DNA from 2 places in the Pararhizobium gei genome. Region 2 is predicted to be linked to the other one. Evidence: predicted binding sites of a transcription regulator. Region 2 holds the regulator's gene; the other holds the start of a gene.
The links. Region 2 encodes HrcA, which represses chaperone genes, less so after heat shock. Its sites were predicted from a motif close to GTTAGCACTCNCNNNNNGNGAGTGCTAAC; they were not measured.

Region 1: the regulator HrcA is predicted to act here: its motif matches at 2,078-2,106, upstream of groES (co-chaperone GroES).

What each region holds. Positions count from the first base shown of each region.
Region 1 is NZ_CP119409.1:1,259,008-1,263,391, forward strand. It holds gene groL (chaperonin GroEL) at 9-1,655, opposite strand; gene groES (co-chaperone GroES) at 1,723-2,019, opposite strand; gene chrA (chromate efflux transporter) at 2,190-3,566, shown strand; gene PY308_RS05910 (TIGR01459 family HAD-type hydrolase) at 3,689-4,384, shown strand, end outside.
Region 2 is NZ_CP119409.1:656,534-660,917, reverse strand. It holds gene PY308_RS03070 (low molecular weight protein tyrosine phosphatase family protein) at 1-206, shown strand, start outside; gene PY308_RS03065 (DUF6959 family protein) at 246-512, shown strand; gene grpE (nucleotide exchange factor GrpE) at 1,068-1,682, opposite strand; gene hrcA (heat-inducible transcriptional repressor HrcA) at 1,794-2,852, opposite strand; gene rph (ribonuclease PH) at 3,064-3,783, shown strand; gene PY308_RS03045 (VOC family protein) at 3,928-4,338, shown strand; gene rdgB (RdgB/HAM1 family non-canonical purine NTP pyrophosphatase) at 4,372-4,384, shown strand, end outside.

The DNA of each region.
Region 1 (4,384 bases), 600 kb from region 2:
AAGCCTTATTACATCATGCCGCCCATTCCGCCCATTCCGCCCATGTCCGGCATGCCGCCGCCGCCGGCGGAGTCCTTCTTTGGGGCTTCGGCAATCATGGCTTCGGTCGTGATGAGCAGCGAAGCAACCGAAGCTGCGTTCTGCAGGGCCGTGCGAACGACCTTGACCGGATCGACGATACCCATGGCGATCATGTCGCCATATTCGCCGGTCTGGGCGTTGTAGCCGAAGTTGTCGGTGCCGCTTTCGAGGATCTTGCCGACGATGATCGAACCTTCATCGCCTGCGTTTTCAGCGATCTGGCGAACCAGCGACTGAAGCGACTTGCGGATGATGTTGATACCGGCGTTCTGATCGTCGTTGGCGCCCTTGATGTCGAGGACGACGGAAGCGCGCAGCAGGGCAGTACCACCGCCTGGAACAATACCTTCCTGAACGGCAGCGCGCGTTGCGTTGAGCGCGTCGTCGATGCGGTCCTTCTTTTCCTTGACTTCGATTTCAGTTGCACCGCCGACGCGGATGACGGCAACGCCGCCAGCGAGCTTGGCAAGACGTTCCTGCAGCTTCTCGCGATCGTAGTCGGACGTGGTTTCTTCGATCTGGCCCTTGATCTGGGCAACGCGGCCTTCGATCTCGTTCTTGGCGCCGGCGCCATCAACGATGGTGGTGTTTTCCTTGGAAATCGAAACCTTCTTCGCACGGCCGAGCATTTCGAGCGTGACGTTTTCCAGCTTGATGCCGATATCTTCGGAAATGACCTGGCCACCGGTGAGGACAGCGATGTCTTCGAGCATGGCCTTGCGGCGATCGCCGAAGCCCGGAGCCTTGACGGCAGCGATTTTCAGGCCGCCACGCAGCTTGTTGACGACGAGCGTTGCAAGAGCTTCGCCTTCGACGTCTTCCGAGATGATCAGGAGCGGCTTGCCGGTCTGAACGACGGCTTCCAGAACCGGAAGCATCGCCTGCAGGTTGGAAAGCTTCTTCTCATGGAGAAGGATGTAAGCATCTTCCAGTTCGGCAACCATCTTTTCAGGGTTGGTCACGAAGTAAGGGCTGAGGTAGCCGCGGTCGAACTGCATGCCTTCGACGACTTCGAGTTCGGTTTCGGCGGTCTTGGCTTCTTCAACCGTGATGACGCCTTCATTGCCGACCTTCTGCATCGCTTCAGCGATGTACTGGCCGATTTCCTTTTCGCCATTGGCGGAGATCGTGCCGACCTGGGCCACTTCTTCCGAAGTGTTGATCTTCTTTGCCTTGGCAACGAGGTCCTTGACGACGGCCGAAACAGCGAGGTCGATGCCGCGCTTCAGGTCCATCGGGTTCATGCCGGCTGCAACGGCCTTGCCGCCTTCGCGAACGATGGCCTGGGCGAGAACGGTAGCAGTGGTCGTGCCGTCACCGGCGATGTCGTTGGTCTTCGAAGCAACTTCGCGGACCATCTGTGCGCCCATGTTTTCGAACTTGTCTTCGAGTTCGATTTCCTTGGCGACGGAAACGCCGTCCTTGGTGATGCGCGGTGCGCCGAAGGACTTGTCGATGATGACGTTGCGACCCTTCGGGCCGAGCGTGACCTTGACTGCGTCTGCGAGGATGTCGACGCCGCGCAGCATCTTTTCGCGCGCGGTGCGGCCGAACTTAATTTCTTTGGCTGCCATGTTAAAAACTCCCGGGCTGATGCCCAATTGGTTTTCTGGAATTGAGGATGAAAGTCAGCGGCTCAAATCAGCCGATAACGCCCATGATGTCGGCTTCCTTCATGATCAGAAGGTCTTCGCCGTTGAGCTTGACTTCGGTGCCCGACCACTTGCCGAACAGGATGCGGTCGCCAGCCTTGACGTCGAGCGCAATGAGGGCGCCCTTGTCGTCACGTGTGCCGGTACCGACAGCGACGATTTCGCCTTCCTGCGGCTTTTCCTTTGCGGTGTCAGGAATGATGATGCCGCCCTTGGTCTTGGCTTCAGCCTCGATACGGCGAACGACGACGCGGTCGTGCAGGGGGCGGAAATTGGTGCTTGTCATTGTCTAATCCCTCGATCAAATGACTTACGGATCGTCAGATGCGACCCGATGGATGGATGTTAGCACTCATTGATCACGAGTGCTAGCGGCTTGGAGATAAGGGTGGAGCAAGCCCGAGTCAAGAACCGTGCCGTCAAAAATCTTTTGCGTAACGCGGGTACTGGAGAGGCATGCACATCGCGCGAGAACAAGACCTCAATAAGGCGCCGCCACACCCATCCCTTTCCGAGGCCACCCGCGTCTGGGCGCGGGTCGGGTGTCTGAGCTTCGGCGGACCGGCCGGGCAAATCGCGCTGATGCACCGCGAACTGGTGGATGAGAGGCGCTGGATTTCCGAGAGCCGTTTCCTGCATGCACTGAATTTCTGCATGCTGCTGCCGGGACCGGAGGCCCAGCAACTTGCCACCTATATCGGCTGGTTGCTGCACGGTGCCCGCGGCGGCATTGTCGCTGGCCTGTTGTTCATTCTGCCGGGATTCGTCGTTATTCTCGGCCTCTCCTGCACCTACGCGCTGTTCCAGCAGGCCGATTGGCTGGCGAGCCTGTTCTTCGGGTTGAAGGCAGCGGTGCTGGCAATTGTTATCGAGGCGGTCATCCGCGTCGGCCGTCGGGCGTTGAAGACAAGCTTTGCATGCCTCATTGCCGCTCTTGCGTTTGCCGCGCTGTTCTTCTTCGATCTGCCATTTCCGCTTGTCGTGCTTTCGGCCGGCATCGCCGGATACACGGCTGCACGTCTTGAGCCGCAAACCGGCGAAAAAGCCATGGCCGCCGCCGCGCGACAGGCGCTTTCCGACAGGCCGTCCGTCATCGACGGCAGCCTTCCGGATATTGCCTCGAGCTGGAACCGGACGTTCCGGGTTCTCGCCCTATGGCTGAGCCTGTGGATCGCCCCCTTTATCCTCATCGGCGGGGTGCTGGGCTTCGACAATGTTTATACCGCCATTGGCCTGTTCTTTTCCAAGATGGCGGTGGTGACTTTCGGCGGAGCCTATGCAGTGCTGGCCTATGTCGCCCAGCAGGCGGTCGATACCTACCACTGGCTGAAACCCGGCGAAATGCTCGATGGCCTTGCCCTTGCCGAAACGACACCCGGACCGCTTGTGCTCGTTCTCTCCTTTGTCGGATTCATGGCGGCCTTCCGTGCCCCTTCCGGCCTTGATCCGCTCCTGTCCGGCATGCTCGGTGCGACGCTGGCCACCTGGGTTACCTTTGTGCCCTGCTTCCTGTGGATTCTCCTCGGTGCGCCCTATGTCGAGACACTGCGCAACAACAGGGCGCTGTCGGGCGCGCTGGCGGCGATCTCGGCTGCGGTCACCGGGGTCATTCTCAATCTGGCCCTCTGGTTCGGGCTGCACGTTCTTTTTACGCAGGTGGATCGATATGCTGGCGGGCCGCTGTCGATGCCGCTTCCCGTCTGGCAGACCTTCCAGTGGACAGCTCTTTTCCTGTCAGTTCTGGCGTCCCTGTTGCTGCTTCTGTTCAAGCGCGGCGTCGTCACGACGCTTGCCGTCTGTGCCGGAGCCGGCTGGATGACGATGCACTTGTAGGCGCTTCGGCATTGTTCCGCCTCGAATCCTTGGGATTCGAGCCCATTTCCCCGATAAAGCCTTGTCTTTTCCGTGCTTGCCTGCGATGTCACCCCGATCATTTTCTCTGCGGGAAAGCCAGCATGGCCGTTCGGATCAACAGTTTTCGCGACATCGCCAGCCGCTACGATGTTGTCCTGTGCGATGTCTGGGGCGTGCTGCACAACGGTGTCGCGGCCTTCAAGGGTGCCTGCGAGGCTTTGACCGAGGCCCGCGCCAAGGGGCTCACCGTTGTTCTCATCACCAATTCCCCGCGACCGCATCCCGGCGTCATCACCCAGATCCGCGGTCTTGGCGTGCCGGATACGGCCTATGACCGCATCATCACTTCCGGCGACGTGACGCGGGCCCTGATCTCCGCCGGCCCCAGGAAGGTCTATTTCATCGGTGCAGACCGCGATCTGCCCCTGCTCGAAGGCCTCGGCGTCGGGATGGTATCGTCCGAGGATGCGGAGATTATCGTCTGCGCCGGGTTCTTCGACGACGAAACGGAGACTGCGGAAGATTACCGTGCGACCCTGTCCGGCCTGGCAAAGCGCAAGATCCCGTTCATCTGCGCCAACCCGGACCTGGTCGTTGAGCGCGGCCACCGGCTCATCCCCTGCGCTGGAGCCATCGCCAAGGTCTACGAGGAGCTGGGCGGCGAAACCCGCATTTCCGGAAAGCCGCATGTGCCGATGTATCGCGCCTCGTTGACGGAGGCGAAAGCCATTCGTGGCAAGCTCGACCTTAGCCGGGTGATCGCGATCGGCGACGGCATGCCGACGGACGTCAAGGGC
Region 2 (4,384 bases):
CGGAAAACCCGCTGTCACCAGAGCAAATCGAATGGGCGGACATCATCTTCGTGATGGAGAAAGCGCATCGCAGCAAAGTCCAACAAAAATATCGGATCTACCTGAATCAGAAGCGGCTTTTGTGCCTGAACATTCCGGATGAATACGGCTTCATGGATCCGGATTTGATCGAATTGCTGAAGGCGAAAGTATCGAGGCATTTGTGAATTCGGCAGCGATACAGCCCAACAACTGAGAGACATCCCATGCAAACAGCTGAGCTTTTCACCCAGCCTCACAATTTTGCAGTTGTGCAACTTCCGGAGCGCAACTATCCGGGAGTGGTTTTCCAAGGAGACAGCCTGCATTGCCTTTTACGGGACGTCACAGAGCTGCAGAAGCTTTTGAAAGATGGCAATCTGGATGAATTGTCCGAGAATATCGAACATTTAAAAAGCGATCTCGCTAACATTCAGAACAGCTACGAGCGAGTTTGTTACGCACGGAAAATCGAGTTGCCGTATGTTAAGTAAGCGTAGTTGCGTTTCCTCCCCCCATAAGGGGACGGATTAGATCCGGCAATGTTCTAAATAGACGTGGTTACTAAAGTATGCGGCGCTGAATGCCGGATGTCGCATCGATCAGATAAATGGGTCAGTGTTTTGAAAAAGTCGTTTTCTGTGACAATCAGTTTTGTGATTACCGCTATATGTCTAATTTCATCCGGATGTAGCACTCCTAAGGCCGTGACAATTGTGCATCGTACGGACGTCAGTGGCAGTCTTGTAAGGACTTACGTATTGAAGTCCTCTGGAAACAAGAAGGCTGATAAAATCGCAGTGAACGCTGCGATAGTGAATTTTCACAAAGTTGTGAGAGCACCACGCAAGAATCACACCTATCAGATCGAAGTAGACGCTTACGGCTTTATTGAGCCCTTGTGGCCTAATAAACCGGGATCTTGAACCGGCTGCGGCAACAAAGGTCGCGCGAAACGCGTGCGTTGTGTGACGGTAAGCGACGCGCAAAAGGTCACCGCCGCCACCCCGATACTCCCGTGATGACTCCTCCCTTCAACGGGAGAAACATCAAACCGCCGGCGTCTCTTCCGCTGCAACCACTTTCGGACCGCCCTTGGCGACGCCGACCATGGCGGGGCGAAGAACGCGTTCGCCGATGGTGTAACCGGCCTGAACGACCTGGACGACGGTGTTGTTGGGCACCTCCGCATTCGGCACTTCGAACATTGCCTGATGGAAATTCGGATCGAACTTCTGGCCGGTCGGCTCGATCTTCTTGACGCCGTGACGCTCCAGCGCCGAAAGCATGGCGCGCTCGGTCATTTCGACACCCTCGATCAGCGCATTGAAACCGGCATCGCCCGCTTCACGCGCCTCGGCCGGGATGGCATCCAGCGCACGGCGCAGATTGTCCGATACGGCCAGCATGTCACGGGCAAAACCGGCAACGGAATAGGACTTCGCATCCTTGACCTCGCGCTCGGTGCGGCGGCGCAGATTGTCCATTTCGGCGGCAAGACGCAGATAGCGGTCCCGGAAATCGGCAGCTTCTGCCTTGGCGAGATCCAGCGGATCGGGTTCGACAGCGGCGGCTTCGAGCTGTTCAGAGGCAGCTTCGGCATTCAGGGCAGCCTCTTCGGCGGCGTTTGCGTCTGCTGCATATTTGTTCGTGTCGTCGGTCATGACGGTCTCCGGAATGTCGGTCTGTTAGGATTTCAGCCGATATCGAGCTTCGGGGCGCAAAAATCAAGGGTTCAATCGAAAGCTGCCGGAAAAACCGGCTTTTGCGCGGGTTCATCGCGACAGGCGGGACATCAGTTGCGCGGTATAGTCCACCATCGGGACGATGCGGGAATAATTGAGCCGCGTCGGGCCGATCACGCCGACCGCGCCGACGATCTTGTCGTCGCTGTCCTTATAGGGCGCGACGATCAGCGACGAGCCTGAAAGCGAAAACAGCTTGTTTTCAGACCCGATGAAAATGCGCACGCCCCGTCCGCTTTCGGCCAGATTGAGGATTTCGATCAGGCTGTCCTTCTTTTCCAGATCGTCGAACAGCATGCGCAGGCGATAGATGTCCTCCGTGCCGGCCAACCCTTCGAGCAGATTGGCCCGGCCGCGGACGATCAGTCGCGTCGGCTTTTCGTCCGCTTCGCTGCCGGACCAGATGGCGAGCCCACGCTCGACGAGGTCCTGGCTCAATGTATCCAGTTCGCGCCTTACGGTTTCCTTGACCTTTTCAAGCTGGCCACGCACCTCGGGCAGCGTCTGCCCGGCAAGATGCGCGTTCAGGAAGTTGGCCGCCTCCGTCAGCTGAGAACTGGTGACGCCGCCGGGTAATTCGATGATCCGGTTTTCCACCTGATCATGTTCTCCGACGAGCACAGCCAATGCTTTCGTCGGGGCAAGACGGACAAACTCGACATGCTTCAGGATGGCATCGTTTTTCGCCGTAATCACCAGTCCGGCGCCGCGCGACATGCCTGAGAGCATCTGGCTGGCGTCGTTCAGCAGCGTCTCCACAGGCTGGTCACGGTCGCCTCGACGCACATGGCGGTCGATGGAAGCGCGGTCCTCCGCCGAGAGGTCGCCGACCTGCATGAAGGCATCCACGAAGAAACGAAGCCCGATCTGTGTGGGAAGCCGCCCGGCGCTGACATGGGGGGAATAGATGAGCCCGAGTTCTTCGAGATCGCTCATGACGTTGCGCACCGAGGCGGGCGATAGCGACATGGGCAGCAATCGGGAGAGGCTGCGCGATCCCAAAGGTTCGCCGCTTTCCAGATAGCTTTCCACAATGCGACGGAAGACTTCGCCTGAGCGCTCGTCGAGCGCCGAAAGTCTTTCCTGCATCGCAGTTTTATCCACCATCATTCGAATGCGAAAATCCATGCTGTTCAGATCGGATGAAATATAGTGGTGTCAGGCCGATATCGAAAGAGAAATCTGGCGCTGAAACGCCCGTCCGGCAAGTCATTTCCATGCCGCTTGTTCTTTTTGTGCAAATGATTTCCCTTGCTGCCAACATAGGCTAGAAGGCTGACAAACATTACAGGAGTTCATGATGCGGCCTTCCGGCAGAAAAACCGACCAGATGCGCAAGGTTTCCTTCGAGCGCAACGTTTCCAAACATGCCGAGGGATCCTGTCTCGTCAAGTTCGGAGACACGCATGTGCTGGTTACGGCAAGCCTTGAGGAAAAGACCCCACCATGGCTGCGCAACAGCGGCAAGGGCTGGGTCACGGCGGAATACGGCATGCTGCCGCGCGCCACCGGCGAACGCATGAAGCGCGAGGCAGCCAGCGGCAAGCAGAGCGGCCGCACTCAGGAAATCCAGCGGTTGATCGGGCGCTCCCTGCGCGCCGTGGTCGATCTGCAGGCGCTCGGCGAACGGCAGATCTCGATCGATTGCGACGTCATACAGGCCGATGGCGGCACCCGAACGGCCTCGATCACAGGCGCCTGGATTGCGCTGCACGATTGCCTGAAATGGATGGAAGCCCGCAACATGATCAAGGTCGAGAGGGTCCTGAAGGACCATATCGCCGCCATCTCCTGCGGCATCTTTGCCAGCCAGCCGGTTATCGACCTCGATTATCTCGAAGATTCCGCCGCTGAGACCGACGCGAATTTCGTGATGACCGGCTCGGGAGGGATCGTCGAGATCCAGGGAACGGCCGAAGGCAAGCCGTTTTCGGAAGAGGAATTCGGCACGCTGCTCGGTCTTGCCAAGAACGGGATCGCCGAACTGGTGACGATGCAGAAGCAAACGGTTGCGGGTTAAGGCTCTTGCAAGCGCCCCTCATCCGCCCTGTCGGGCACCTTCGCCGCCGTGACGCGGAGCAGGACAACCGGCAGGCAGCGGCAATCCCTTTTCCCGCTGGCGGGAGAGGGTAAGGGGCATTCGCCAGGGGAAGACGGTCGTGAAATGAAGCTTGAAGGCATCCTTGAAACCGCGCTTTACGCCGATGATCTCGACAAGGCGGACGCTTTCTACAGCTCCATTCTCGAGCTTGAGAAAATTACCCGGGCCGGAAACCGGCATGTGTTCTTTCGGTGTGGTTCAAGCGTGCTGCTGATCTTCAATTCAGCCGAGACGGTAAAGCCGCCGCCGGAGGACGGGTTGCAGGTTCCGCCGCATGGGACGCATGGCTACGGTCATATGTGCTTCCGGGTCGCGGCCGAACATCTCGATAGCTGGGTGGAGAAGCTTGTTGCTGCCGGGATCCAGATCGAAGCAGATATACGCTGGCCGACCGGAGCACGCTCCTTTTACTTCCGCGATCCGGCTGGCAACAGCCTGGAATGTGCGGAACCTGGCCTTTGGAATATAGACTGATAAAGGCGGAGGGCCGCCAATGAGAAAGACGCCATGCGCAAGCTTG